2 regions of the Bradyrhizobium sp. AZCC 1721 genome follow, and region 1 is predicted to be linked to the other one. Evidence: riboswitches for the same ligand, from Rfam matches in the RefSeq annotation. Region 1 holds a riboswitch; the other holds the start of a gene.
What was found. A riboswitch is a leader RNA that binds a small molecule or an ion and turns the genes downstream of it on or off. The one in region 1 is predicted to bind cobalamin.
Positions count from the first base shown of each region.

Region 2: another riboswitch for cobalamin. It lies ahead of metE (5-methyltetrahydropteroyltriglutamate--homocysteine S-methyltransferase); the one in region 1 lies ahead of V1273_RS32570 (TonB-dependent receptor).

Region 1 covers NZ_JAZHSB010000001.1:6,817,699-6,832,709, forward strand. The annotation lists gene V1273_RS32555 (ABC transporter substrate-binding protein) at 1-304, opposite strand, end outside; gene V1273_RS32560 (ABC transporter ATP-binding protein) at 304-1,086, opposite strand; gene V1273_RS32565 (FecCD family ABC transporter permease) at 1,083-2,126, opposite strand; cobalamin riboswitch at 2,261-2,460, shown strand; gene V1273_RS32570 (TonB-dependent receptor) at 2,572-4,866, shown strand; gene V1273_RS32575 (methyltransferase) at 5,335-6,321, shown strand; gene pobA (4-hydroxybenzoate 3-monooxygenase) at 6,345-7,523, shown strand; partial or broken gene V1273_RS34155 (ABC transporter substrate-binding protein) at 7,792-8,304, shown strand; gene V1273_RS32585 (ABC transporter substrate-binding protein) at 8,337-8,759, shown strand; gene V1273_RS32590 (hypothetical protein) at 8,854-9,027, shown strand; gene V1273_RS32595 (methyltransferase) at 8,981-9,211, shown strand; gene V1273_RS32600 (hypothetical protein) at 9,403-9,642, shown strand; gene V1273_RS32605 (hypothetical protein) at 9,649-9,939, shown strand; gene V1273_RS32610 (hypothetical protein) at 9,970-10,212, opposite strand; gene V1273_RS32615 (hypothetical protein) at 10,390-10,551, shown strand; gene V1273_RS32620 (hypothetical protein) at 10,656-11,957, opposite strand; gene V1273_RS32625 (MFS transporter) at 12,132-13,346, shown strand; gene V1273_RS32630 (N-acyl-D-amino-acid deacylase family protein) at 13,519-15,011, shown strand, end outside.
Region 2 covers NZ_JAZHSB010000001.1:6,369,093-6,384,103, forward strand. The annotation lists gene V1273_RS30415 (ribonucleoside-diphosphate reductase subunit alpha) at 1-976, opposite strand, end outside; cobalamin riboswitch at 1,092-1,310, opposite strand; cobalamin riboswitch at 1,443-1,656, shown strand; gene metE (5-methyltetrahydropteroyltriglutamate--homocysteine S-methyltransferase) at 1,770-4,160, shown strand; gene V1273_RS30425 (hypothetical protein) at 4,205-4,405, shown strand; gene ftsH (ATP-dependent zinc metalloprotease FtsH) at 4,536-6,458, opposite strand; gene tilS (tRNA lysidine(34) synthetase TilS) at 6,728-7,759, opposite strand; gene ybgF (tol-pal system protein YbgF) at 7,810-8,955, opposite strand; gene V1273_RS30445 (alpha/beta fold hydrolase) at 9,137-10,012, shown strand; gene pal (peptidoglycan-associated lipoprotein Pal) at 10,068-10,559, opposite strand; gene V1273_RS30455 (N-acyl amino acid synthase FeeM domain-containing protein) at 10,862-11,602, opposite strand; gene V1273_RS30460 (putative bifunctional diguanylate cyclase/phosphodiesterase) at 11,754-13,640, opposite strand; gene V1273_RS30465 (hypothetical protein) at 13,719-14,228, shown strand; gene tolB (Tol-Pal system beta propeller repeat protein TolB) at 14,276-15,011, opposite strand, start outside.

The DNA of each region.
Region 1 (15,011 bases):
TCAACAGCTCCCGCGTCGAGCGCTTGTCAAATGCGCTGGCAATGACCAGGTCCGGCTTGAGCAGCAGCACGTCCTCGGCCGCGCCTGACAGTACCGGATAGCGGCTGATGTCGCCCGCCTGCGATTGCCAGCCGTCGCGCGCGAAGCGGCTGAGACCCAAAATCTGCTCGGGGTCGGCCAGCGTCAGCAGCAACTGATCGCTGCAGACATTCATCGACACCATACGCGGAGGGCCGGCCGCGAATACTGCGCCGCCTGACATCGCCAACGTGGCGATCGCGACAAGAAGGCCGAGCCGTCGCATCAGATATCCGCCCAGGGCACGATGACCGCCTCGTGCTGATAATCCGCGCGGTAGGCGCTGATCCGAAACACATCCGCCATCACCTGCTCCGATAGCCCCTCGCTCGGCGTGCCCCACGACACCAGGTTGCCTTCCTTCAGCACCAGCACATGGTCGGCAAACCGGGCTGCAAGCCCGAGATCGTGCGTCACGACGATGACCAGCACGCCCTTGTCCGCGGTCGCGCGCAAATTCTTCATGACGTCGATCTGGTGCCGCGGGTCGAGCGAGGCGGTCGGCTCGTCGGCCAGGATGATCGGCGCCTCCACCGCCAGCGCACGCGCCAGCGCGACGCGGCTGCGCTCGCCGCCGGACAGCTCGGTGACGCGGCGATCGCTGAACTCCATCACGTCGACCGCCTGCATCGCGCGCAGCACGGCCTCGGCGTCCTTCGGCGACAGCCGCGCCGGATCGGTTGCGCCATGCGGGTAGCGGCCGAGCGCCACGATATCGCGCGCCGGCAGCGGCCAATGCACGAGATGCCCCTGCGGCAGATAACCGAAGCGTTTGGCGCGCTCGCGGAGCGGCAGCGAGGCCAGCGCATCGCCGCCGACCGCGATCTCGCCTTCGGAGGGGATTAGCCCGGCCAGCGCCCGCAGCAGCGTCGTCTTGCCGGCGCCGTTCGGGCCGACCAGCGCCACCAGGTGTCCCGCCGACAGCGCCAGCGAAACGTCCCTCAGCACGACGCGGCCGGCAAGCCGCACGCCGATCCCCGTTGCGGTCAGTAGCGCCGCCTCGCTCATGCGACGCCTCCACCGAGCGCGCGGCGTTCGCGCATGATCAGATAGAGGAAGAACGGTACGCCGATGATCGAGGTCAGCACGCCGACCTTGATGTCCGACGTCGAGGGAATGATGCGCACCGCGATGTCCGCCGCCAGCAGCAGCGCCGAGCCGGCGAGTGCGCTCGGGACCAGCAGACGCCCGGGGTCATGGCCGATCAGGGGCCGCATCAGATGCGGCGCAACCAGGCCGATGAAACCGATGGTGCCGGTGACGGCGACCGCGCCGCCGACGCCGAGCGCGACGCCCGAAATCACGAACAGCCGCAGACGCCCCACATCGACGCCAAGGCTCTGCGCGGTTTCCTCGCCCAGGCTCAGCGCCCGAAAGGCATGGCGCTGGCTGAACAGCATCAGGGCGCCGGCAATGATGAAGGGAAATGCCAGCATTACATGCTGAAAGCTACGATCCTCCAGCGAGCCGAGCAGCCAGAATGCGATCTCCAGCACCAAGAAGGGATTGCTGGAGAGGTTCATCACCAGCGCGGTGGCAGCGCCTGCAAAGCTCGAAATCGCCAGTCCCGACAGAATGAGGATCAGCAGCCCGGCGTTGCGGCCGGCAATCGAGAGCAGCACGAACACCGACGCGAATGCTGCGACGATCGCCGCGACCGGGAGCGCATAGGAGCGCACGTCGGCGAGCCCGAGCGCAATCACCAGCACGGCGCCGAACGCGGCCGATTGCGGCGCGCCGAACAGCGAGGGCGAGGCCAGCGGATTGCGGAGCAAGCCCTGCAGCGACGCGCCCGACAGCCCGAGAATGGCGCCGATCGCCAGCGCCAGCAGCGTCCGCGGCAGGCGGATTTCCCGCACGATCACCTGCGCCACCTCGCTGCCGCCGCCGAACAGCGCTTCCGCCACCGCAAGCGGCGACAGCCGCACCGGACCGATACCGAGCGAGATCAGCATCAAGAGCACCACGAGGGCAGCAAGCGCTGCCGTCGTGCCGATCCGCCGGCGCGCGGCTTCCTCATTGGTCACGGTTACGGCCTCAACACTCATCGATCGTCCTAAAGCAGGTTTACCCGCCCCGGTACAGGTGGCGGGCAGGCGTGCTCATGCGGCAAAAATAGCGCACTCGTCCAGTGAGGATCGCCGGACGCCCCGGGGCGCATTGACTCGGACTTTGACAAACTTCTACCATAGTTCCCGACGGTTCCCGTTTTGGGGATCAAAAGGGAATGCGGTGCGGGGAAATCCCCCAATTCCGCGGCTGCCCCCGCAACTGTAAGCGGCGAATCCTTCGTCATAAGCCACTGGGCATCTCGGTCCTGGGAAGGCGACGATGGGGTAACGACCCGCGAGCCAGGAGACCTGCCGTCAGCCGTGGTCACACGCGAAGATGTCGGTCGGGGAGTACAGACATTAGCTTCACCTGAGTTGCTGAAAGCACATGGTGAGACTTGGTTCGCTGTGACGTGCCACTGACGTCACCGAGGTCCAAGTCATGTCTTTCACCAACACAGCCACGCGGCGCCGCCGCTTTTGGCTCACCAGCAGCTTCCTGATACCCATCTCGCTTGGCATTTCCGGCGCACAGGCGCAGCAAACGGCGCCCGAGCAACTGCCACCGATCGAGGTAACCTCGCCCACTGACGCGAACCGGACCCGCGCCAAACCGACCTACGATGAAGGATCGACCTCGCGCCGCATCGTGCCCGCGGCTGCGCCGTTGACCGGCACGCGACCTGCGGCGGGGACCGGCTCGAACGTCGCATCGCAAAGCGCCCCGCAAGGCGCGGGCGCAGGCGGCGGACGGCAGTTCTCCGGCATCGTCGGCACGGCGTCGACCGTTATTACCGCCGAAGAGATCGCGCATTCGCCCGCACAAACGTTGCAGGAAATCATCGCGCAAACGCCGGGCGTGCAACTGACTAGCCTGTTTGGCGGCGTCAACGGCGCCAAGACCAGCGTCGACCTCCGCGGTTTCGGCGCTTTCGCGACCTCAAATACCCTGGTGCTCATCAACGGCCGAAGGCTCAACGACATCGACATGGCCGGCGTCGATTTTTCGACCATTCCGCGCGATTCGATCGAGCGGATTGAAATCACCCGCGGCAACAGTGGCGCGGTACTGTATGGCGACAACGCGGTCGGCGGTGTCATCAATATCGTCCTGAAGAACGGCGTCGGCGGCCCACCAGTCGCCATTCGAAGCGAGGCCGGCGTCGGCTCGTTCAATCAACGACTTGCGAATCTCTCGGCCACGACCAATTACGGACCGTGGTCGACATCGTTCTATGGCAACGCAATCAAGTCCGACGGCTATCGGGAAAACAATGCGCTCGACCAGCGCAACGGGGTCGGCAATCTCAATTACTCCACGCCCGACCTCAAGGCCTTTCTCACGGTGACCGGTGACGACCAAAAGCTCGGATTCCCCGGCGGCCGCTTCGTCGATCCCTCGATCGGTCTCAACGAACTGGTCACGAACCGCCGGGGCGCCGCCACGCCGTTCGATTACGGCAATCAGCAGGGCGCCAGCGCCACCGCCGGTTTCACAAAAACGCTGTGGAACGGCGCCGAACTCATCGTCGACGGCGGCGTGCGGAAGAAGGATACGCAAAGCGGTTTCTTCGGTGCGGTACCGTTTGCTTCGCCGCTGCCGAGCTTCTCCTCGACCTATAACGATGCGGCACTGCAGACCTGGTCGATCACGCCGCGACTGAGTGTCAAGAACTCGATACTCGGGATGCCCTCACAGATCCTGACCGGCATCGATTATTACGATGCGACGTTCAACCAGGAACGCGGGGCGTTCAAAGGCCTTCCGCCCACCCACATCTACGATCTGTCGCAACAGTCGGTGGCGGGCTATTGGCAGCAGACCGTCGGTCTGCTGCCGACGACGGATTTCTCCTACGGCGCCAGGATTCAAAATACCAGCCTGAGTGCCCGGGATCGGTACGACCCCAACGCGCCCGGTTGCGCCATGTTCTTTAACTGCAGCGCTCAGGCCTTCCCGTTGGACAGCAACGAAACGCAATATGCGCTGCATGCTGGCCTCGAGCATCGCTTCAATGGCGTATTCTCGGTGTTCGGCCGCGCCGCACGCGCGTTCCGCACCCCGACCGTGGACGAGCGCGTCGCCTCGGGTCCGGCATTCGACCCCTTCTTCACCCCGCTGCCCGGCGACTTCAATCTGAAGACCCAGACCTCGCACGACATCGAGGGCGGCTTCCGCATCAAGAGCGGTGCCTTCCAGATGCAATCGAGCATCTACAACATGGACCTCGAGAACGAGATCCATTTCAATCCCGTGCTGTTCCACAACTTGAACCTCGATCCCACCCGCCGCTACGGCTCCGAGACCAGCGCTTCGCTGCGCGTCAGCGACAGCGTGCTGCTGCGGGGTGGCGTCGCCTATACGCGCGCTGTCTTCCGCGAGGGTGCGTTTGCGGGGAACGACGTGCCGCTGGTGTCGCGCTACACCGCGAGCGGCGGCGTGACCTGGAACATCTGGCAGAACTATCTGGTGTTCGACGCCACGGTGCGCGCCTGGAGCGAACGCTTCATGGACAACGACCAGGCCAACACCCAGCGCCGCATTCCGGCAGACGCCACCGTCGATTTGAAACTGAGCGGCGCCTACGATCGTTTCTTCTGGTCGGTGGGCGTGAACAACCTGTTCAACGCGCTCTATTACGACTACGCCATTGCGAGCTCGTTCACGCCCGGCCGTTTCTCGGCCTATCCGCTGCCCGGCCGCACCTTCATGGTGAAGGCTGGCGCGACGTTCTGACCGATACAGCCGGTTCGGCTTATGTCGAACTCGACATAAGCCGAACTATGTCGAGCACGAAGTTATGTTGCGACGGCCATCCGGCCCCTGACCGTTAAGGGTCAAAGGGGCAGGTCGCTTTACATAACTAATTGCCTGCTGCCGCTGTCCCCGTGAGAATATTCGCGTGGAGCTTTCGCGGACAGCGCCTCCGGCCAAGCATGCAAACGTCCAGCCGATTGCCGCCGCGCCCGAGCTTTCTTCCGTCGCTCCGCTGAAGGCGCAGCGACGCCAAACGAGAATTGGACTGGCCGAGAATCCATGAATTGGCACTTCTACCAGTCTTGTAATTTCTTACGATACTAGGATGGCAATGTTCGCCAACACGGTCATGCAAGCCACGGTCCTTAGTCTGGAACATGGGAGGCCGAAATGCCTCGAACAAAAACTCTTGCCCCCAAGCTGGAGCTTCCTTCCGCCGTCCCGCTGATGGCGCTTTCGACCGGTTTCTGGGCCTTCAAGACTCTGGCCGCTGCGCACGAGTTGGACCTCTTCAGCCGCCTTGCGGGCGGCGCCAGCATCACGGTTGCCGGGCTGGCGGAAGCCCTCGGTCTGCATCCACGTCCGGCCGAGATGCTGTTGACCGGCTGCGCTGCACTCGGGCTTTTGGAGAAAACGGACGGCCGTTATCGCAATACGCCGTTAAGCGAAGCCTATCTCGTGCGCGGGAAACCGTATTACTTCGGTGGCTTCGTGCAGATGGCTGACAAGCGGCTCTACGCGGGCTGGGGGAGGCTTACAGAGGCGCTGCGCACGAACCGGCCAACCACGTGGGACCCGGCAGTGCAATCCTCGATGTTCGACGGCGAGGATCCGACGATGCTGGCACTCTTCTGGGAGGCGATGCATTCGCTCTCCACGATGACCGCGCGCAAGCTCGGCGAAGCCGTGGATCTCAGTCATTTCCGCCGCCTTCTGGACATCGGCGGTGGATCCGGCGCGTACGACATCGAGCTTTGCAAACAGTATGGGGCGCTGCGTGCGACCGTGTTTGACTTGCCGCATGTGGCCGCGATCGCCGCGGGAAAGATTACCGAGGCCGGCTTGACCGACCGCATCGAGACCGCCGGCGGCAACTTCTTCGAACAGCTTCCCGGGGATCACGACGTGCATCTCCTGTCGATGATCCTGCACGATTGGGACGAGGCGAAGAACCGCGCCCTGCTGCGCCGGTCCTTCGAGGCTTTGCCGAGCGGCGGCGCAGTCGTCATCAGCGAGCTTCTCGTCAATAACGAAAAGACCGGGCCGGCGCCGGCTGCGCTGATGAGCCTCAACATGCTGATCGAGACGGAAGGGCGGAACTACACGCCGGCCGAATATTCGGCGTGGCTCGAGGAAGCCGGATTCCGGGACATCGAGACGGTCTGGTTCGACGCACCCGCCGCAAACGGCGCCGTGATCGGCCGTAAGCCGTAACTCAAGGGAGGCCTCATGCGGCGATGACGCGAACGCAGGTTGCCATCATCGGCGGCGGTCCCGCCGGTCTACTACTCTCCCACATGCTCGCCCGCAACGGCGTCGACAGCATCGTGCTGGAGCGGCAGAGCCGCGGCCATGTGCTCGAGCGCATCCGCGCCGGGGTGCTGGAAGCGGGAACGATCGAACTCTTGCGCGAGGTCGGCCTCGGCGCGCGCATGGATCGGGAGGGACGTGTCCATGACGGCTCGGGCATCGCGTGGGAAGGCAAGCCGCACTTCCTCATCGACACCCGCAAGTTCACCGGCCGACCGATGATGTCCTATGGCCAGACCGCGATCACCGAGGATCTCTATGCCGCGCGCGACGCCGCTGGCGGCGTCGTGATCGATGACGCGGCAAACGTAGCGCTGCACGAGCTGACGTCGGACCGCCCGCACGTGACCTACGAAAAGGGCGGGCAGACCCGCCGGATCGATTGCGACTATGTCGCTGGCTGCGACGGCCACCATGGCGTGAGCCGGCAATCGATCCCGGCGTCGGTGCTGCGCACGTTCGAGCGCGGCTATCCGTTCGGCTGGCTCGGCATCATGTCGGAGACGCCGCCCTATCCGGAGATCTGCTATTGCTATCATTCGCGCGGCTTCGCGCTCGCCTCGCAGCGCAGCCCGATGCTGAGCCGCTACTACATCCAGTGCGATCTCGACGCCCGCATCGAGGACTGGCCGGACGACCGCTTCTGGGAGGAATTGAAGGCGCGCTGCCCGAAGGACATGGCCGACAGCATCGTGACCGGTCCCTCGATCGAGAAATCGATCGCGCCGCTACGGAGCTTTGTCGCCGAGCCGATGCGCTATGGTCGCCTGTTTCTGGCGGGCGACGCAGCGCACATTGTCCCTCCCACAGGAGCGAAAGGTCTCAACCTCGCGGTCTCCGACGTGTTCTACCTCTCGCGCGCGTTGACCGAGGCCTTGAAGGCCGGCCGCACCCACTATCTCGACGGCTATTCCGATATGGCGCTGCGCCGGGTGTGGAGCGCCGAGCGCATGTCGTGGTGGCTGACCACGTTGATCCACCAGTTCCCTAATGAAGCGCCGTTCGACCGGCGCATGCGCGAGAACCAGTTCGATTACCTTCTTGCGTCGGAGCGTGCGCAGGCATCGCTCGCCGAGCAGTATGTCGGCCTGCCATTTGAGAGCTGATGCCGCGAGCGCTACGCTTCGCTGCCGCAATCGCTCGCAGCGCCTTATCGGCAGCGGGGCCCGCACGAACTCTGGAATCGAAGGACACTGGCAACTCGTTGATTCCAGTGTGGCTTGGTTCAGAAGTCTGTGGCTTGGTTCAGAAGTCTGTGGCTTGGTTCAGAAGTCCGTATGTCCAACTCGCCGCGAGAATGGTGCGGACTTCTGAACCGCCACACTAGTGATGCACACGAAGCCTGTTGACCACATGCAGAAGAACAGCCGTCTTATGCGACTGCCGGCCGCATCTAGGAGTCTGGTGACCGGACGGATCGCCGCAGCCTCGACCGCCTTGATCCTCTCCAGCACCTGGGCACCTGCGCAGGAGGTGAAGGTCGGCGTTCAGTTGCCTTATACCGGCGTGGGCGCGGAGAACGCGCAGCAAATCGATCGAGGTCTTGATCTCTACCTCAAGCTCAACCCCGACAAGGTCAAGCCATACACGATCAAGCTGATCAGACGCGACGCCAAAGATCTCGCCGGCGCCAATGCGCGTGTCGCGGTGCAGGAGCTGCTGACCCAGGACAATGTCGATATCCTCACCGGCTCGTACGATTCGCCGAGCGCGATCGCCAGCGCGCCGCTGGTCAACGCAGGAAAGAAGCTCGCGGTGATCCGGAACGCAGGCGCATCGCACATCCCGAACCTCTCGCCCTATTATGTCCGCGTATCGTTCAGCAATTGGCACGCTGGATTCTCCATGGGCGAGGCCGCCGCTAAGACACTGCAGGCGAAGACCGCGGTGGTCGGCTATAAATCAGCCAGGACAGCAAGTTGCAAAGGATGGGAGAGGCAGCGGCCGGTCTTGTCACCGCCTACCACTACAATGCCGATCTCGACCACGCGGAGAACCAGCGCTTCGTCGCGGCATGGAAGAAGGAATACGGTGCCGACGCAGTTCCGGACTTCTTCGCCGTCGGCGGCTACGACGGCATGGCGGCAATCGTGCACGCGATCCTTGCAACGAACGGGAAAAGCGACCCAAGCGAGGCGCTTGCGGCGCTCAAGGGCTGGACGCATGACAGCTCACGCGGGCCGATCGAAATCGATCCGGTTACGCGTGACGTGGTGATGAACGAGTATCTCTCGGAGGTGATCATGCAGAACGGTCGTCTGCATCAGAAGGTGATCAGGACCATCGAGCGCGTCAAGGATCCGTGCAAGGAGCTGAAGATCGATCCGTGCCGCCCCCATTGAGCACGTTGCGCAGCGATGACCGCGTTGGGTATCGGTCCGTTTCAGCCGTAACCGATTGTCCGAATCCCGAAATCACCCCGTTACCGAGGCCGGCTTGACCGACCGCATCGAGACCGCCGGCGGCAACTTCTTCGAACAGCTTCCCGGGGATCACGACGTGCATCTCCTGCACGATTGGGACGAGGAAGAACCGCGCCCTGCTGCGCCGGTCCTTCGAGGCTTTGCCGAGCGGCGGCGCAGTCGTCATCAGCGAGCTTCTCGTCAATGACGAAAAGACCGGGCCGGCGCCGGCTGCGCTGATGAGCCTCAACATGCTGATCGAGACGGAAGGGCGGAACTACACGCCGGCCGAATACTCGGCGTGGCTCGAGGAAGCCGGATTCTGGGACATCGAGACGGTCTGGTTCGACGCACCCGCCGCGAACGGCGCCGTGATCGGCCGCAAGCCGTAAGGCTCAGCTTCATCGAGCCGCTCATCGAAGACCGGCTCGACCTGCCGTGTTCCCGCAACCTTTCATATCAAGGCAGATTCTGTCAGAAACTGCGCCATTTTCGACCGAAAATAACATCCTCTGCGCGCCGATCCGTGGTAAATGGGCCACAGACCGCTCGACGATATCAGTCGTGATTTCAGAGGTATGACATGAATGATGAGCCGAAGAGCGCCGCCGAGCTGAAAGAAATGAGGCTCAACCGCAAGCGCGCCCAGGAAGTCGACGGCATCAAGGCGATGGCCGAGATCGCGGCTGCCGATATTGCGATCCGCCAGCGAACCGAGAAGCTGCGCGCGCTGCGCCTGGCAAAGGAAGCGGCCGACCGTGCAAATCCGCCGGAATCGAAGGTCAAGGGCAAGACCAAAGCCAGGATTGCGAAAAGAGGCTGACTTGAAATGACGAAAGAGGATCGCGATCGCGCCCAGGCGCGCTTCGACAAGGCGGCCAAGGCCGTTCAGGACGCCAAGTCCGGCAAAGCCGAACGCGACGCAGCGGCGAAAGCCGTGCTCGACAATATGGCGAAGCTGAAGGCGTTGCGGCTTGCGCGCGAAGCAGCCGAGCCGCAACGTGCGCCCGCCGCAAAGGCCGCAAAGAAGGCGCGCAGCAGCACAAAGCGGGCCGATGAGAAGCCGGTGGCCCTGTCCGAGTGGCTGGCGAGCCAACAGAACGGCGGACGGCGAACCTGAGATCGGCCGATCGAACTCGAAGATTCGGCGTTACGTCGGCCCCGGCCAATCGATCATCGATCGCGTCTTGTTTTCGGCATCGTAAACCTGCACCTGAAGCATCTGGAAGCGGTTCTTCAACGCCATGCCCGCTTCCTCAGCCGCCTCCACCGTATCGTGATGCGACTTGAAGTGGCCATCCACGACCAGCGAATAACCGGCGGTCGGAGCCTTGTCGGCGCGGAGGATCTTGCGCTGTTGCGGTTCATCGAGCGCAATGCGGGGCTTCTTCATACTGGCTCCATGTGATGCCCTTCGAGCTGAAGCCGCAAAAAGGGCGGGAAGAAACGTTTGACCGGCGCTAGGATATCTTCCGGGCGCGATTAGATTGAGGTCATGCCGTTACCCTGAGTCGGCATGCAGCGCAAACGCCGATTGATCCGGCGAGAATCATCACTTTGGTGAAATCATATGGGCGGAACAGGCAGGAAGAACAGCGAGCCTCCGAAACAAGGCGATGCCAAGCCGAAGAAGCCACCGCGCCCGCCGGTTGAGGAGGAGGAGGACTACGAGGACGGCGACATCGCTACGCCGAAGCGGGACCGTTATGGCCCCGACGATGAGCCGTTGTAGCCTCATAAAAGTTGTCATCGCCCGCCAACGGGTCGCGCGAAGGCGCGCCCGATGACAGGCTCCGGCGCGGGCGATCCAGTACGCCACGGCCTTTCTGCAGAACATCAGCGCTGCGGAGTACCGGATCGCCCGGTCAAGCCGGACGATGACGAGCTGTGTTGGTAGAAGCCTTCGCTTTCAATCACCCGAATACTCGCTGCATCGAGCAGATGCGCGCCAAAGCCGCCGCGTGCTAGTTTGACCGCCAGCTTCGGCGAAACCAGCAGCGCGGCTGCTGTCAGCGCCAGCGGCACGGCGCTGATCCAGTCCGACTGCACCGGTGTGAGTTCTTCGCTGCTGCTGGCATAAGGCCCGCGCGCCGCAGCGAGATGCAAGCATTCCCTGAGAATGTCGGGCCGCGTTCCGCCGCGCGCCGCACATCCGAGCAACGCCTGCATCGCCAGGTGCGTGAGCACGCCCTCGCGGCCTTCAAGCAACGGAGCCGGCGTCTCGCCCAGCGAGATCAGAAGCAAAAGTCCGACGAGGTCGACGCCGGAGCGATAGGCATTCATCGGCTCGACCAGCCGCGGATTGCAATCGATCAGCAATGGCGCGGTATCGACGTCCGGCATGATGTAATCGACCGACAGCGCGCCGTGCCAATCGAGCGCCCGGCCGATCTGCTCGACGTAAGCGCGAACGACCGGCCGGCTCACGCTCTGCTTGATCGCCTCGCCGCCACCAACGCCCGCCGCGATCTGCCGATAGGCATGAAAGCCGAGCATCCGGCCGCGGCAGAATACCGATTGCGCCTTCTCGGTAGTGCCTGCGACGAGGTCTTGCACCAGCACCTCACCGGCGAATGCGTCGCTGTCCTCGAGATCGTGCAGCGCGCGCATCAGATCGTCCGCGCAACGCACGAACCAGATGCCCCGGCTGGCGGTGCCGACAGAAGTCTTCACGACGGCCGGATAGCGAACCGCATCGCGCACCCCTTGCGCGGATTGCACGATGCGCGTCGGCGGCTGCGGCAATCCCAACCGATCGAGCAGCCGGCTGAAGCCGGCCTTGCTATGCGCCTCGCGGTAGCTCTCGAAGTTCGGCAGCGCGAGACCGGCGCGACCTTCGATGCGCTGCGCGACCCGCGCAAACAAAAATCCCTGCTCGTGCGTCGGCAGCAGCACGTCGAATTTTCCGCCGGCCAGTCGCTGCTCGACGAAGGTCAGGTAACCGGCGGGGTCGTCCCGCAGTCCAGGGCAGCGATGAAATTTGCGGACGAAGCGCGAGAACCGCGATAGACACCAGGGCGAGGGATCGCAGACCTCGACGTGATGGCCCGAAAGACCGAGAATCGTAATGGCCTCCCGGGCCGAAGTCGAGGAACCTTCGGAGACCAGTACCCGGAGCGGTGTTGCGGGATCAGGCATGCCGGATCATTGCCGCGTAAACCGCCTTTGTCTCCTGATTTAATGGCGGCATTTCGTGCGCCCTGCCCTGCGCCGGGGCAGCCATGCAGCGGCATTCATGGACAAATAACGGCCTGCCTATATTTTCAGCCCCGCCCAGCCGGGCCACAAGTTTCACAGGATTTTTGAGCTGACATGGTCGACATTCTGGCCGCACCGCAACAAACCAAAGCGGACACTTCGCTGCGCACGCTTGCGGCGATTTCGATCGCCCATTGGGTCAGCCATTTCCATCTGTTTGTGCTGCCGATGCTGTTTCCGTTCCTGAAGGAGCAGTTGGGCGTCGGCTACATTGAGCTCGGCTTCGCGCTCACGGTGTTCGGCGTCGTCTCCGGCCTGACGCAGGCGCCGATCGGCTATCTCGCCGATCACATTGGCGCACGAAAAGTGCTGCTGATCGGCCTCACCGTCGGCGGCCTCGCGCTGATCATGCTAGGCCTGCACCTGAGCTACGTCTCGCTGATCATCTCGGCCGCGCTGCTCGGCCTTGCCAACAGCGTTTATCACCCCTGCGACTATGCGATCTTGTCGACGCATATGGATGAAGCGCGGATGGGCCGGGCGTTTTCGGTCCATACCTTTGCGGGTTTCCTTGGTGGTGCGGTGGCGCCCACGATCATGCTTATGCTGGTGACAGCCGTCGGCGGGCTCGGCGCGCTGATCGTGGCCGGTGCGGTCGGCCCTGCGGCAGCGCTGCTACTGATCGCGGTCAGGATTCCCGATGCCAGTTCGGCCGATCGCAAGGCCGATGACCCTGCAGCGCCGCAGCAGAGCATCGTGACGCCTGCGATCATCGTGCTGACGATCTTCTTCATGCTGCTCGGCCTGTCCAGCGCCGGCATCAGCAATTTCGGCGTCGTTGCGCTGATGAGCGGCTTTGGCGTGACGTTCTCGGCCGCCAACGTCGCGCTGACCGCCTATCTCGGCGCCAGCGCGGCCGGCGTGCTCGCCGGCGGCTATCTCGCCGACCGCACCACGCGGCATGGCAATGTCGCCGCTTCGTGCTTTGCCATCAACGCCGTCATCATAACAATCATTGCGACGATCAATCTGCCGTCGGTGGTGCTGACCGCCGCGATGGGGCTGGCCGGATTCCTCGGCGGCGTCATCGCCCCTTCGCGCGACATGCTGGTGCGCAACGCGGCTCCTGCGGGCGCCGCGGGCCGCGCCTTCGGTATCGTCTCCACCGGCTTCAATTTCAGCGGCATACTCTCCCCGCTATTGTTCGGCTGGATCATGGATCAGAACCTGCCGCATTGGGTGTTCGGCGCCTCCGTCGCCTTCATGTTGCTGACGGTCCTGCTGGCGCTGGTGACCGACCGCAAGCCTGCGGAACCCACCAGAACGTAACAGCATCGGTCTTTTATTTTGACGCGTTTTCTTCACGCGAACCGGCGGCCACCCCCGGATCAAGTCCGCTCGAAAGCGCTTTGATGCATTCCTGAACCTCATCCCCGGCGGTTGACAGTGTCCGGGGACGCCGGATGATGCGTCAACAAAAGCCAGATCCGGGATGGAAGCCATGACCTCGACCCCCGACCTCGTGATCCGCGGCGGCACCGTTGCCGATGGCAAGGGTGGCGACTTGTTCGAAGCCGACGTGGCGATTGCAGGCGGCCGCATCACCGAAGTCGGCAAGGTAGCGGCAAAGGGCAAGGAAGAAATCGACGCCAAGGGCAGACTGGTTACGCCAGGCTTTGTCGACGTCCACACCCATTATGATGGCCAGGTCACCTGGAGCCAGGACATCACGCCCTCCTCGCAGAACGGCGTCACCACAGCGATCATGGGAAATTGCGGCGTCGGCTTCGCGCCGTGCCGACCGGCCGACCATGTCCGACTGATTCAATTGATGGAAGGCGTCGAGGATATCCCCGAGCCGGTGTTGAGCGCCGGCATCCCATGGGCATGGGAGAGCTTTCCGGATTACATGGAGTGGCTGTCGAAGAGAAGCTTCGACATGGACATCGGCGCGCAACTGCCGCACGCGGCTTTGCGCGTCTATGTGATGGGCGAGCGCGGCGCGCGCCGCGATCCCTCGACATCAGACGACAACAAGGCGATGGCAGCACTGGCTGCTGATGCGGTGCGATCAGGCGCGCTCGGCTTCTCGACCTCGCGCACGCTCAACCACCGCACCTCGACCGGCGATTTTACGCCGACGCTGAAGGCCGGCGAGGACGAACTGACCGCGATTGCCGCTGCGATGCACGCGCACGGCCGTAGCGTCTTTCAGTTCGTCCTCGATCTTTCCGGAATCGACGAAGATCTGCCGATGATGCTGCGGGTGGCGGAGAACACGAAGATCCCGGTATCGTTCTCGATCACGCAGAACGACAGAGCGCCGCAGCGCTGGCGCCAGACGCTCGACACCATCAGGGATGCTTCGGCGCGCGGCCTGTCGATTACGGCACAGATCGCGGCCCGCCCGGTCGGATTGATGCTCGGCCTCGAATTGTCGCGCAACCCTTTCCAGACTCATCCGAGCTACCAGGCGATTGCACATCTGCCGCTCACCGAGCGGCTCGCGCGGCTGCGCCAGCCGGACGTACGCAAGGCGATCCTGAGCGAGCACGCCACCGCGACCGACGATCCGCTGTTCTTCCGGCCGAACTACGACAAAATGTACCTGCTCGGTGATCCGCCGGACTACGAGCAGCCGCCGGAAAACACGCTGGGCGCCCAGGCCCGTCGCCAGGGCAAGCAACCGGAAGAACTCGCCTATGATGCGATGCTGACGGATGACGGCCGCGGCATGCTCTACGTGCCGTTCCTCAATTATGCCGACGGCAATCTCGATGCTGTCAGCGAGATGCTGCGCGATCCCAATGCCGTGCCGGGGCTCTCCGACGGCGGCGCGCATTGCGGCATCATCTGCGATGCCAGTTTCCCGACCTATCTCTTGACGCACTGGACGCGCGACCGCACCCGCGGCGAAAAACTGTCGATCCCGTTCGTCATCGCCGCGCAATCGCGCAAGACCGCGCTTTCGGTCGGCCTCTACGACCGCGGCGT
Region 2 (15,011 bases), 450 kb from region 1:
GCATGAAGAACGCCTGCGGCAGCTCGATGCGATTGCCGTGCACATGCAGAAAGTAGCGGTCGTACAGCGTCTGCAGACCCAGAAACTGGAACGCCAGGTCGCGTTCCGGCTTCAGCGCGACTGCAAGCTTTTTCAGGTCGAAGCGCGCCAGATCGGGATCGAGCAGTTCGGCCTTGATGCCTGCCTTGATATAGGCTGGAAAGTACTCGCCGTAGCGCTCGGCCATCTCGGCCTGCGACGCGCTGGTCGGCGCATCATGCACGAAAGACAGCACCTCGGTGCGCAGCTTGTCGAGCAAGAGCCGCGCGCTGACATAGGCGTAGTTCGGCTCCTGCTCCACCAGCGTGCGCGCGGCCATCACCGCCGCCAGCGCCAGTTCGTCCTCGCTGATGCCGTCATAGAGATTGCGCTGCGTCTCGGCGAGCACCGCCGTGGCGCCGACTCCCTCGAGACCGGCGCAGGCTTCTTCGATGATCAGCGTCAGCCGCGCGATATCGAGCGGGACCTGCGCGCCGCTGGCCAGCGTGACACGTAACGAGGGCTTCCCCGATGGCTGGGCGGCCTTGGCCACGTCCTGTCCGGCGCGCTGGCGCGTGCGTTCCTCGCGATAGAGCACATAAGCGCGCGCGACCTTGTGGTGCTCGCTGCGCATCAGGGCGAGTTCGACCTGGTCCTGCACGTCCTCGATATGGAAGGTGCGGCCCTCGCTCATCCGGCGCGACAGCGCGCCGACGACGTCCGAGGTCAGTTGCTCGACGATTTCATGCACCCGGCGGGAGGCCGCCGCGCCATGTCCCTCGACCGCCAGAAACGCCTTGGTCATCGCGACCGAAATCTTGCTCGCGTCGAATTTCGAAACCGTGCCGTTGCGGCGAATCACCTGCATCGGCGGCTGCGATTCCGAGGCGGCAAGCGATTCGGGGCGCAGTCGGATGAATGGAGCGACGTTGGCTTCGCGATCGGGAGAGAGTGACATCAAGAGACCCCGTGATGGTGTTGGGGCCGGATGTCGGAGAAGACGCTGCTTCAAATGCTCGGCGAGAAACGCCGGCATGAGTCCGCAAGCGCCGCCGGGACACCCCGCCCGTGGACGTTTTTTCGGTGTCGCGGCAGGTCTCCTGGCTCGCAGGTCGCCGTCGTTCCCGTGTCTTCCCAATGCGATGCCGCATCAGTGACGTAAGATTCGGAACAACTCACTGCTTACAGTTGCGGGGGCAGCGCCGGATTTTCGCGGCAAATACGCGATACACCGGCTTCCCTCTTAGCCACCATGTGTTGGGTCATGGCGGACCGTGACGGCTATATCTGGTGCGATTTGAACGAACGTGTCAATGGGGGAGCGGGCGATGTGCAAGAATTTCGGCGACGGAACCCCGCGGCTGTGAACAACGATGACAACGCGCCGGTGAATGTCGCCGAGTTGACGCGCCTGCCGCGTTGCCGATAAGTGGACCCGTCGTGGTTCTTCGGGAGACGTTCTTCCGAAGCTAAGAGGGAAGCCGGTGCGGCCGAAAAGCCAAAGCCGGAGCTGCCCCCGCAACTGTAAGCGGCGAGCCGCTGTCCAACAAAGTCACTGAGACCTCGCAAGGTTTCGGGAAGGCCGGACAGCAGCACTGACCCGCGAGCCAGGAGACCTGCCTCGACAACATACACGTCCTCGGGCGGGGTGTCCCGGTGGTGCGGTTGCGATTTTCCGCGCGCGCTCTGCCGTTCGCGAAAATCCAGACGTGTCACTTCGGCCTTTGCCCCCAACTTTTGGGGTTAAGCCAATGTCTACTTCCAATGCTACTTCTTCCAAAGCTACGTCTACTTCCACCATCTCCACTTCTTCGCTTCCCGTTGCCTCCCTCGGCGCGCCGCGCATCGGTCCGCGCCGCGAGCTGAAATTCGCTTTGGAAAGTTTCTGGTCGGGCGCAACCGACGAGAAGGCGCTGATCGAAACCGGCGTCGGGCTTCGCGCCGCCAACTGGGCGCGCCAGAAAAAACTCGGCGTTAGCGTGATCCCGTCGAACGATTTCTCGTTCTACGACCACGTGCTCGACACATCAGTGATGGTCGGCGCAATCCCGGAGATCTATCGCTGGAACGGCGGGCCGGTCCCGCTTGCGACTTACTTCGCGATGGCCCGCGGCGCGCAAGGCAAGCCGCATGAGGCGAGTTGCGGGCATGCCGGTCACGGACATGACGATGCGCACGGCGTGCCGGCGCTCGAGATGACAAAATGGTTCGATACCAACTACCACTACATGGTGCCCGAACTGACGAAGGATCAGAAATTCATCCTCGCCTCGCGCAAGCCGATCGAGGAGTACGAGGAAGCCAAGGCGCTGGGCTATCAAACCCGCCCCGTGCTGGTCGGCCCCGTCACGTTTCTCAAACTCGCCAAGAGCAAGGATGCCGGCTTCAATCCGCTGTCCCTGCTTGATCGCTTGCTGCCGGTTTACATCGAGGTGCTGCGCGAACTTGCCTACCGGGGCGCGGAATGGGTGCAGATCGACGAGCCGTGTCTCGTGCTCGATCTCGATATCGTCGCCCAGCAGGCGTTGCATCATGCCTATGCGGAGATCGCGAGCGGCGTGCCGCAGCTCAAGATCATGCTGACGACCTATTTCGGCGCACTCGGCGCCAACCGCGACACCGCGCTATCCCTGCCCGTCGCCGGCCTGCATCTCGACCTCGTGCGCGCGCCGGAGCAGATCAACGACCTCGCCGGAGTTCCTGATAACCGCGTGCTGTCGCTCGGAATCATCGATGGCCGTAACATCTGGCGCGCGGATTTGAGCCGGCTTCTCGACCGGCTCGAGCCCGCAATCGCCAAACTCGGCAAGCATCGTGTGCAGATCGCCCCCTCCTGCTCGCTGCTGCACGTCCCGATCGATCTGGCGCTGGAGACCGGGCTCGATCCCGAAATCAAGAGCTGGCTCGCGTTTTCGGTGCAGAAGCTCGAGGAACTGGCCACGCTCGGAACGGCACTCGCCGATGGCCGCAGAACAGTCGAAGCCAACCTGAACGCATCGGACCAGGCGGCGACCTCCCGCAAGGCCTCGCCGCGCATTCACGATGCGAAGGTCGCGGCACGCGTTGCCGGCATCAATGAACCGATGCGCTTCCGCTCCAGCATCTTCGCTGAACGCGCCACCGTTCAGCGCGAGCGCTTCAATCTGCCGGCGTTCCCGACCACCACCATCGGCTCGTTCCCGCAAACCGCCGACGTCAGGAATGCTCGCTCCGCTCACGCCAGGGGCGCCCTCACGGACGAAGCCTATAAGCTCTATCTGCAGAATCAGACCGCCCGCACCGTGCGCTGGCAGGAAAATATCGGGCTCGACGTTCTCGTGCATGGCGAGTTCGAGCGCAACGACATGGTGCAGTATTTCGGCGAACAGCTCGCAGGCTTTGCCTTCACTACGCACGGCTGGGTGCAATCCTACGGATCGCGCTACGTTCGCCCGCCTGTGCTATTCGGCGACGTCTCGCGCCCAAAGCCGATGACGGTCGAGTGGTGGCAATATGCCCAGTCGCTGACGAAAAAGCCGATGAAGGCGATGCTCACGGGGCCCGTCACCATTCTGAACTGGTCGTTTGTCCGCGACGACATTCCGCGCAGCGAAGCCTGCCGGCAGATCGCGCTCGCGATCCGCGACGAGGTCGCCGATCTCGAAGCCGCCGGCGCTGGCATGATCCAGATCGACGAGGCCGCGCTGCGGGAGGGCCTGCCGCTGCGCAAGTCCGAATGGAAGGTTTATCTCGACTGGGCCGTCGACGCCTTCCGCCTCTGTTCGTCCGGCGTGCGCGACGAGACGCAGATCCACACCCACATGTGCTACTCGGAGTTCAACGACATTATCGGCGCGATCGGCGCGATGGACGCCGACGTGATCTCGATCGAGACCTCGCGCTCGAAGATGGAGCTGCTCGATGCATTCAGGGATTACCGCTATCCGAACGAAATCGGCCCCGGCGTCTACGACATCCATTCGCCGCGCGTCCCCGAGATCGGCGAGATGACCGGCCTGCTGAAGCTGGCGCGAGAGCGGCTCCTGGATACCCAGATCTGGATCAATCCGGATTGCGGATTGAAGACCCGCAAATGGGAGGAGGTCCGACCCGCGCTCGCCAACATGGTCGCCGCGGCACGCGAATTGCGGGCGATGGCGTAACCTGCCCGCCCCGTCTCTCATCAAGGCAAATCAAGGAGGACGTCATGCGCTTCTGGATCGAATGCACGCGATTTGAGACGGGGCAATCTACCCACATCAACATTGCCCTCGTCGGCAGCATGTGGCGCGACGGCGAGCGCACGGTGCTCGCCTTTGTCGGCGGCGATGGGCAAAAGGTCGAAGTGGTCGAGACGCCGGAACACATTCTGGCCGTACACCTCGGGGCGCCGGCCGCGGCGCCATGAAGGTTCGAAGTCAATCCCGGTCTGCACCAGATGCTATTGGCCCGCGTCTATTCGCGACAAAGGGGCCGATCACAAGCACAAAAAACGCGGCGTCACCGCCGCGTTTTCGTCGTTCAGAACTGACCGCCGCTTACGCCTGGGGCTGCGGCTCCAGACCCGGGTCCGGATCGGGACGCGGGCGCGGCTTGCCGGCCGGGGGTACGGCAGAAGCGCGCGGCGTGCTCGGCTCCAAGACCGATTCGCGGTTGGGCTTCTTGCCCTTCAACAGATCGATGATCTCGTCGCCGCTCAGCGTCTCGAATTCGAGCAGGCCCTTGGCCAGTGTCTCGAGATCCTCGCGCTTCTCGGTGAGGATCTTGGTGGCCTCGTTGTAGCCTTCCTCGACCAGCCGCTTGATCTCCTTGTCGATCTTCTGGACGGTCGCTTCCGAGGCGTTCTGCGTGCGCGACACCGACATGCCCAAAAACACCTCGTCCTGGTTTTCGCCGTAGGACACGGTGCCGAGCTCTTCCGACAGGCCCCAGCGCGTCACCATCATGCGCGCCAGCCGCGTCGCCTGCTCGATGTCGGAGGCCGCGCCCGAGGTGACCTTCTCGCGGCCGAAGATCAGTTCTTCCGCGACGCGGCCGCCCATCATGATGGCGAGGCGCGAGGTCATCTGCTCGAGCGACATCGACAGCTTGTCGCGCTCGGGAAGCTGCATCACCATACCCAGCGCGCGGCCGCGCGGGATGATCGTCGCCTTGTGGATCGGATCGGTCGCGACGACGTTCAGGCCGACGATGGCGTGGCCGCCCTCGTGATAGGCCGTCAAGAGCTTCTCTTCCTCGGTCATGACGAGCGACTTGCGCTCGGCACCCATCATCACCTTGTCCTTGGCCTCTTCGAACTCGGCCTGCGTCACCATACGCTTGTTGCGGCGGGCAGCCGTCAGCGCCGCCTCGTTGACGAGGTTCATCAGGTCGGCGCCGGAGAAGCCCGGGGTGCCGCGCGCGATGGTCTTGAGGTTGATATCGGGTGCCAGCGGCACCTTGCGAACGTGAACTTTCAGGATCTGCTCGCGGCCAACGACGTCCGGGTTCGGCACCACCACCTGGCGGTCGAAACGGCCGGGACGCAGCAGCGCGGGATCCAGCACGTCAGGCCGGTTGGTCGCGGCGATCAGGATCACGCCTTCATTGGCTTCAAAACCGTCCATCTCGACCAGCAACTGGTTGAGCGTCTGTTCGCGCTCGTCATTGCCGCCGCCGAGGCCCGCGCCGCGATGACGGCCGACCGCGTCGATTTCATCGATGAAGATGATGCAGGGTGCATTCTTCTTGGCCTGCTCGAACATGTCACGGACACGAGAGGCGCCGACGCCGACGAACATTTCGACGAAGTCAGAACCGGAAATGGTGAAGAACGGCACGTTGGCTTCGCCCGCGACCGCCCGCGCGATGAGCGTCTTGCCGGTGCCGGGAGGACCGACCAGCAGCACGCCGCGCGGAATCCGTCCGCCGAGGCGCTGGAATTTTCCGGGGTCGCGCAGGAATTCGACGATCTCCTGCAGGTCCTGCTTGGCTTCGTCGACACCCGCGACATCTTCGAAAGTGACGCGGCCATGGGCCTCCGTCAGCATCTTGGCGCGCGACTTGCCAAAGCCCATCGCCTTGCCGGCGCCGCCCTGCATCTGGCGGGACAGGAAGATCCAGACGCCGATCAGCGCGATAAAGGGCAGCCACGAAACGAGCAGCGACACGAACCAGGGCACGTTGTCGCCGGGCGGCTTGGCGGTGATCGAGACCTTGCCGTCATAGAGACGCTTCACCAGCGTCGGATCATTCGGTGCATAGGTCTGGAACGAGGAGCCGTTGGTAAAGGTGCCGTGGATTTCCGGCCCCTGGATCACGACGTCGCGGACGCGGTTCTGATCGACCTCGCTCAACAACTGCGAAAACGTGATGTCCTGCGAGGAGGTACGCTGACCCGGATTCTGGAAAAGCGTGAACAATGCCAACAGCAGCAAGACAATGATGACCCAGAGGGCGAAGTTGCGCAGATTGGCGTTCATTGATCTTCCTTCGTGGTCGCGCGGATCGCGGCCCTATGTCCTTGGTAGTAACCCTAGAATATTCCTTGGGTAGTGAGGCGAGAATCCCCGGTCCACTGCACCCAATCTAGGTGGCGCCCGGGTCAATGCCAAGGGAACCACACGGGACTATTTAACGCATCTTAACGCGATTCCCGGTCAAAAAATGGCGCAAAACGCCAGTGTTTTTCCGGGGTGGTTAAGGCTCTCCGTCCCGACATTGCGGATATATTGGGAGATAGGAACGCTTCTCACGCCCGGCTACCCCGCGGCGGCGCTGCATCGACATAAATTCGGCCTCCGGTAAGGCTGATCGCGGCCCCGGCAAGCGTCTGTTTCAGTCTTGATTGCTTTTGGCCGTTCGCAATGGCGTTGTCCAGCACTGCCAGCAGCGCCTCGACCTTGCCGAGTTCCGCAGGTCCTTCGTGACCGGCCCGGTCAATCGCGCGCTTGAGCAGCCGAAGCCGGATTTCCTCGGGCAGACCGGCAAACGCCTGGGCATCGAACCCGAAGCGCGTGGCATCATCGCGATCTCTCACCGCGAGATAGCGCTCGGCGCCGTCGGCCAGCACTTCAATCGCGGCATTCGCCCGCGCCAGCCTTGATGCCAGCCGCGCCAGATTTCGGCTGTCACCGCCCTCCTCTGCCAAAGCCGGCATCAATGCACGCAGCCGCGGCCGCGTGAAACTCACGTCGCGATTGGTGGGATCATCGGCAAAGGCGATCTTTGCCTTGTCCAACGTCGCAACGAGCCGGGACTTCGGGATGTCCAGCAACGGCCGCGCCAGCCACACGCCCTCTCGCTCGCTCTCGCGCGCCATCGCCGCGAGACCGGCGATGCCGCTGCCGCGCAGCATCCGCATCAGCAGTGTCTCGGCCTGGTCGTCGCGGGTATGCGCGGTCAGGATGTGCGTCGCGCCGCTCGCCCGCGCAGCTTTCGCCAGCAGGCGATAGCGCGCCTCCCGCGCTGCGGCCGGCAAGCCGGTCTTCGGCTTGGCGCCGGTCCAGCGCAGCGTGCGATGGGGCAGATCGAGCGAGCGGGCGAGACGCTTGACCTCGCGCGCCTCGCGGGCGGCCTCCGGCCGCAAGCCATGATCGACAGTGACGGCGATCAACCGCGGCCCGCGCGACAGCGCACGGCGCCAGCGAGCGGCAAGCCACATCAGGGCAAGGGAATCGGGCCCGCCGGACACCGCCAGCACGAGCGCGGGCGCGGCCTTCCAGTGCGCGAACAGCTCTTTCGCTTGCTGTACCGAGATCGGCGCGTGGTCGTCATCAGGCATGGCATCGCCAGTCTATTCGAGACCGATGGCGGCCTCGACCGGCTTATGCTTTAGCACTTAACCCGCTTTTGCTCACGATCGACGGCGGCTTTGACGCCGGCAGATGCGCGCGGATATTTCCGCGTCACCTCGCCGAGAGCTGCGCAGGCGGCTTCCTTTTCCTTCAGCGCCGCCAGCGACTGCCCGAGCCGCAAGAGCGCGTCCGGCGCCTTGCCTGATTTGTCGAACTTGGTGGTCACGCCGAGGAACGCTTCGGCGGCGTCGCGATATTGCTGGCGCTGGAAATAGCTTTCGCCGAGCCAGTATTGCGCATCCCCAATCAGCGGATCGCTCGGATATTTCTGCGCAAAGTTCTTCATGGTCTCTTCGGCCAGCGCATAATCCTTGCGCTGCATGTAGCCGATGCCGAGATCGAACTCGTCCTTCGACGTGGCCGAGGGCGGCAACGGGGTCAGCGCGGCGCTGGCGCCGGGCCCCGGGCCGCGCGGCGGCGGTGCGGCTGCAGCGGGCGGCGGCAAGGCACCACCGGGATCGCGCGGACCGCCCAGATTAAGCGGCTCACCGGGTCCGCGTCCGCCGGGCGCGCCGACCGAAGCTTCATTCGAGATTGGCAATTGGCCGCCGCCGAGTGCACGCGGCGCACCGGGAGCGTTGGGATTCTGGCTGGGGTCGAACGCGTCGCCGCGGCGGCGGCCGCCGACCGCCGGGGCTGCCGGCTCCTGCACGATGGGCGCCGGCGAGGCGATCTGCGGTTGCCGGTCATAGCCGGGCTGGGCCTGCGGATAGCCCTGCGGCTGGCGAGCCCCCTGCTGCGGATAGGCTTGTTGGGGATAGCCCTGTTGCTGCGGCGGGCCGGGTTGAATTGGAGGCGGTGCGGCAGCCACGCTGGGCTGCGCCGCCGGAGGCTGGCCGCCCGGTGCCGGCGGCGCGGCGCCGAGCTGACGCAGCCGCTCTTCGAGCTGGCGGTTGCGGTACTGCAGTTCCTCGTTCTGGCCGGTCAGTTGCCGGAGCTGGTTTTCCAGCCGCTGGATCCGCATCTCCAGATCGGCGTCGTCGGACTGCGCCTGGACTTGCGGGGAGCCTTGCGGAGAACGCTCCCACGGGAACGTGATCTGTGCGGCCGAGGGCTGCACAGACAAAGCCAGCATCGCGGCAATCGCCGCGGCGCCGGCAGCATTGAGGAATCTGAGTGACATTTTGCCCTGACGACGAAAATCACGTGTCAAACGAAAGCAGAACACATTGAGAGAGGGAGTACGCCAGAATTGTGACTGGCGTTTCCGAATCGGTTCGCTGCAGCCCGGTATGGTTTAGTATCCCCTTCAAGACAAGCCGCCCGACGCGGCCGACCGTTCACAAATCGAGGGAGACCCGCCGATGCACGTGTCCGTGAACGGGGTGCGGCTGTTCTTTGATGTCGAGGGCGCGAAATTCGTCCCCGACGGCCCGGTGATGCGGGAAAAGCCGACCGTCCTCCTGCTCCATGGCGGCCCCGGCTTCGACCATTCGATTTACAAGCCTGCCTACTCCGCCTTGGCCGATATCGCCCAGATCGTCTATCTCGACCATCGCGGCAACGGCCGCAGCGAGGACGGTCCTCGAGAGGCCTGGAAGCTAGTGCAATGGGGCGACGACGTGCGCGGGTTCTGCGACGCGCTCGGCATCATCGACCCGATCGTGCTCGGCGCATCCTTCGGCGGGATGGTCGCGCTGGCCTATGCCACGCGTCATCCCGACCACCCGTCAAAGCTGGTGCTGATCAGCACCGAAGCCGCTGGAGACACCTATCTTGACCGGCGCGTGGCGCTATTCGAGCGCTTCGGCGGGCCCGAAGTGGGCGCGCTCGCGCGCAGCAGGTTCCTGGACGTCGACAGCCCGAGAGATCAAGCCGCGGTCGACGCTTGGCGAAAACTCGCCTTCCCCATCTATACGCGGACGCCGCGCGACCCGAACCTCGGAAGCCGTACGATCGTAAAGGCGGCGGTGGGGCTGCACTTTTCCGCAAAACCGGGCGGTGAGAGCCACACCTTCAACATGTTCCCCGACCTCCATCGCATTCAATGCCCGACCCTTGTGATGGGTGGCGAGGACGACCCGATGCATCCGATCGAAAGCCAGGCGGATATCGCGGCTGCCCTGCCGGCCCATCTGGTGCAGTTCGAACGGTTTGCGAACTGCGGCCATGCCGTGGTGCCGGATGCTCCTGAACGGGCGATGGCGGTGATCCGGGACTTCATCGCCCGCCCAAAATAAAACCGGCGCCCGAAGGCGCCGGTTCTGAATTTCTATTTCTGCGACGGCCGAATGCTTATGCGCCGGCGTTCAGCACCGTGACGGCGCGGCGGTTCTGCGACCAGCAGGAGATGTCGTTACAGACCGCCACCGGGCGCTCCTTGCCGTAGGAGATCGTGCGCATGCGGTTCGGGTCGATGCCGCGCGAGGCGAGATAGCTGCGCACCGATTGGGCGCGGCGTGCGCCGAGCGCGATGTTGTACTCGCGGGTGCCGCGCTCGTCGGCATGGCCTTCGATGGTGAAGGAGTAGCGGTTGTAGGTCTGCAGCCACTGCGCCTGCTTCTCCAGCGTGGCGATCGCCTGCGGGCTCAGATCGGTCTGGTCGCTCTCGAAGAAGACGCGGTCGCCGACATTAACCACGAAGTCCTGCTGGCTACCCGGGGTTGCCGCGCTGGCCATCGCGCCATCGGCGCCGACGTTGTTCTTGGCGCAGGCGCCCATCGACAGCGCCACAGCGACCACAGCCGCCAGCTTCCATCCCTGGAGGATACGCATCTGGTATTTCATTCCGGAGCCTCCAACGCTCACGTTTTTCGACTGTTGTCTGGTCTACAGGTCGATGGTTAAGCAAACATTCCGTCAACCTTGATGGAACCTTGCCAGACCCGATCAAATGCCGACAAACCGTGAAAAGCGACTGCGATAGTTAATGGTTTGTAAATGTGGCGCGAGGGTGAAGGCAAGTGCGCAGGGGCCGAAATCACCGGATTTGCGGCGTTTGGGCCACGGTGACCCAGGAATGACAAGCCGCGGAATTCGGATAGGTCCCTATGGGGCCGGATGGTCTGGTCCGTCGTTGTTCGGCCGGTTCAGGAAATCGGAACGATCGAGGCCTGCTCGAAAGATCTGACGACCCCGCGCGGCGTGGAATGGCGCTCACCGGCGCGCTGGAACAGCATCCGCCGCTCGACGGACGTCGAACGCATGATGGGAAAACGGGTCATGACCTTTTCCCGCACGGCCCGGTAATCGGACGCCATCAATGCCACCTTGGGCAAGAAGCCCGGAAACGAACGCGGTTCGGCAATGACCTCGGACATGAAGACCCGGCGATAGAACGCCTGGTGCTCGGCACGAACGAGCGCGAGCCCGGTATCGGCGTTGAAATGCTCGCATGCCATATAGGCCAGGCGCACCGTCAGGTAGGGAAGGTCAGGGAACCGCCTCGCTTTTTCGGGGAGCGCAGCAAGACGAAGCGGATCGATGAAAACTTCACCTTGATCGAGGCGCGGGTGAAGAACATCCCCGAACAAGTCGGCTGAACCGGAAATCCGACATTCTGACGTCACGACGTTGAGGCGGATAGAACTGCAGAGTTCTCCGTCAACATAGATTCCGAAAATCCAGGCGTTGAGCGCATCGTCGTAGTGATCGCTGACGCGCTGAGACTCTGACGGTGCGGTTACGCCGCCATGCAGATAGGCTTTGTACCGCATCAAATAGATGCAATCTTTTTCCTCGGGAGTTTCCATGAGTCGGTAATCGACTCGATCAGACAACCCTGACTCCGGCCCAAAGAGCGAAGTGCGCGGTTCGGCTCCGGCCTTCATCTGTACTCCTAACCTTCCACAACAACTTCCACGAGTGCGAAAGATTAACGGCTCCTTAACAAAATTGCAAAGGCTTAGACACGTTAGGGTTAACCTTGCAGCCCGCAAAAACCCGGAGTAGCCGTCGAGAGCACGAACATATTGGGACTGATTACGCTGACGCGATCGATCGCGAAGAAACAGCGATGAGCTGGTCGTCAGGCATGCGGCGACCGTGCGACGCATTGAGCAACTGCCGGACGCGGACGGCCGGGACCGGCGGGCTGAACAGGTAGCCCTGCGCTTCGGTTACCGCCCCGTCGGCGCTGATCAATTCGAGTTGCTCGTTGGTCTCGATGCCCTCGACCACGACCGACATTCCAAGATCGGCTGACAGCCGCGCCACGCCGCGCAGGAGCGTCAGCGGACGGTCGCTATCGATCCCTTCCAGGAAGGAGCGGTCGATCTTCACCTTCTGCAATGGGAAGTTGTGCAGATAGCTAAGGCTCGAATAGCCGGTGCCGAAGTCGTCGAGCGAGATCCGCACGCCGAGCGAATGCAATTGCGACAGCACGTCGTGGGTCAACTGCGTGTTACGCAGCAGCGAGGATTCGGTGATCTCGATTTCGAGCCGGTTCGCCGGCAGGCCAGAGACCTCGAGTGCATAGCGGACTTCGCTGAGCACGTCGCGCTGATGGAACTGCTGCGGCGAGAAGTTGACGGCAACGCTGACGGCTTCGGGCCATTTCATGCATTCCATGCAGGCCTTGCGCAAAATCCAGCGGCCGAGATCGACGATCAGGCCCATATCCTCGGCGATTGGAATGATATCGGTCGGCGAAACCGTGCCGCGGACTGGATGATTCCAGCGTATCAGCGCCTCGCAGGTCGATATCCGGCCCGACTTGAGGTTGACCAGTGGTTGGAAGAACAGCTCGAACTCCTCGTTGGCCAGCGCCTTGCGCAGATCCAGTTCGAGGATACGGCGGGACTCGACGATTTGCGCCATCTCCTCCCGGAAGAAGCAGAAGGTGCCGCGGCCGTCGGCCTTGGCGCGATAGAGCGCCATGTCGGCATTCTTGAGCAGTGTGTCGGCGCTGACGCCGCGCGAGGTCATGGCAATGCCGACGCTGGCGCCGATCTCGACCAGATGGTTGTCGATCTTGTAGCGCTCGCTCAGGCGATCGACGATGCGCCGCGCGAGACCGGCGGCGTCGTCGGGAGACTGGATGTTCTGCTGGAACACCACGAACTCGTCGCCACCGAAGCGCGCCACGAAATCCTCGGGCCGCAGCATCTCGCGCAGGCGAGCGGCCACCGCGCACAGCAACTGGTCGCCGCAGGGATGGCCGAGCGTGTCATTGACCTGCTTGAACTGGTCGAGGTCGACGAACAGCAGCGCCGACAACTGTTCGGCGCCCTGCTGGGCTGCCAGAAGATGTCCGATCTCGTCGCGGAAGTTGACCCGGTTGGGGAGTTCGGTGAGCTCATCGTAGCGGGCCAGATGGCTGATCTTGGCTTCGGAGTTGCGCCGCTCGGTAATGTCTTCCAGGAGCACCACCGCGCCGCCGCCGGCCATCGGCTGGAAGGTCCACGATAGCGAACGGTTTCTGGTGATGTCGGGGTCGGCGGTGATGACGTCCTTGGCCTGTGAATTCTCGATTTCGGCGAGGATCATTTGTCCACTCGCCGCCGAGATCGATCCGGCAATCACGCAGGCGGCGATGATGTCGGGCGCGCTCGCGCCCTGGTGCACGAGATCTTCGGACAGATCCATCATTTCGCAGAAGCGGTGATTCATCACGGCAAGCTGTCCGTCGCCGCGGAACATGCACAGACCGTGGGGCATGTTGTTCAAGGCGGTATCGAACTGTCCGGCGAGCGCCGCCTCGCGCTCGCGCGCCAGAAGCGCCCGCAAGAATATGCCGTGCAAATTGGCCGACATCTGCATGACAACGATAAGGAATGCCGCGGTGATAACCGACATCGCGACGTAATAGGGCGTGCCACGCAGCGCCAGCGCGATCACGGTTGGACCGAAGGCAAGTGCAGCCTGCAACTGGAATGTCCATTGCCGTCCATAGGCCCTGCCTGCGCCTCCCGATAAGACCCCCGTAATGACGGACAAACAGATCATATGGGCGACGGCATCGTCGCTGCTCAGCATGGTGACGGCGCCCCATATGCCGATTGCAGCGGCCTGGATAATCGCCCCGATCTGATATCGCTTTTTCCACCGCTCAGCTTCATCGGCCGTCAGGTTCGCTTTGCACGCTTGGTAGCGTTGCAAATCGAAAGCCCGGATCGCACCAGCCAACAGGAGAAGCCCGACGCACACCCAGATCAGATTTTCGCCGGTCTTCAGCGCGGTCAGGCTCGACGCCACGGCCAGGAAGAAGATGCCGACGTGCACCGGACCTTGAGTTTCGAACAGCGAATCGATCAGCGCCGCCGCAATCTTCGGCGATATCTGTCGCTGATCTGGCTCTCCGCTCTGATTTGCGAGCTGCATAGGGGGTGTACTGGCGTCCTGGTCGGATGCGTAGTTTTACCCTCTGGAGATGAAGTCTTTCTGAGGGAACATCGTTACCGAGACGTTGCCTTCGATGGACAAGCAACAAAATTGCCTGAAAAATCAGCAGGCTAGGCAATGCTTGCCGATCAATGACAGGCCGTCCGCGCGGCCCGGTTCCATTATGACAGGAGCGGAGACCACGCCGGGTCGGAGGCGAAACCGGGCGTTGGTACGCGCAATTCGTTGCGACCGGAGATATCGACCGTGTACAGCGACGGCCCGCCGCTGCCGCCGGGGTCGCGGAAGAACATGACGACCCGGCCATTCGGCGAAAAAGTCGGACCTTCGTTGTGGAAACCGGAGGTAAGAATGCGTTCGCCCGAGCCGTCGGTCTTCATGATGCCGATGGCGAACGCGCCGCCGCCCTGCTTGGTGAAGGCGATGTAGTCGCCGCGCGGCGACCACACCGGCGTCGAATAGCTGCCCTCGCCGAACGAAATGCGCTGCGCCCCACCGCCGGTGGCCGGCATCACGTAGATCTGTGGCTTGCCGCCACGGTCGGATTCGAAACAGATCCGGCTGCCGTCGGGCGAATAGGACGGCGAGGTGTCGATCGCCGGCGTGTCGGTCAGCCGCGTCGTCGATTTCGAGCGCAGGTCCATCACGAACAGGTTCGAGTTACCGCCCTGCTGCAGGCTCATGATGATGCGCTGGCCGTCCGGCGAGAACCGCGGCGAGAACGACATGCCGGGGAAATTGCCGACGATCTCGCGCTGCCCGGTCTCGACGTTGAACAGATAGACACGCGGATCGCCCTGGCCGAATTCCATGTAGGTGATCTCTTGCGTCGACGGCGAAAAGCGCGGCGTCAGCACCAAATCGGAGCCCCTGGTCAGATACCGGACATTGGCGCCG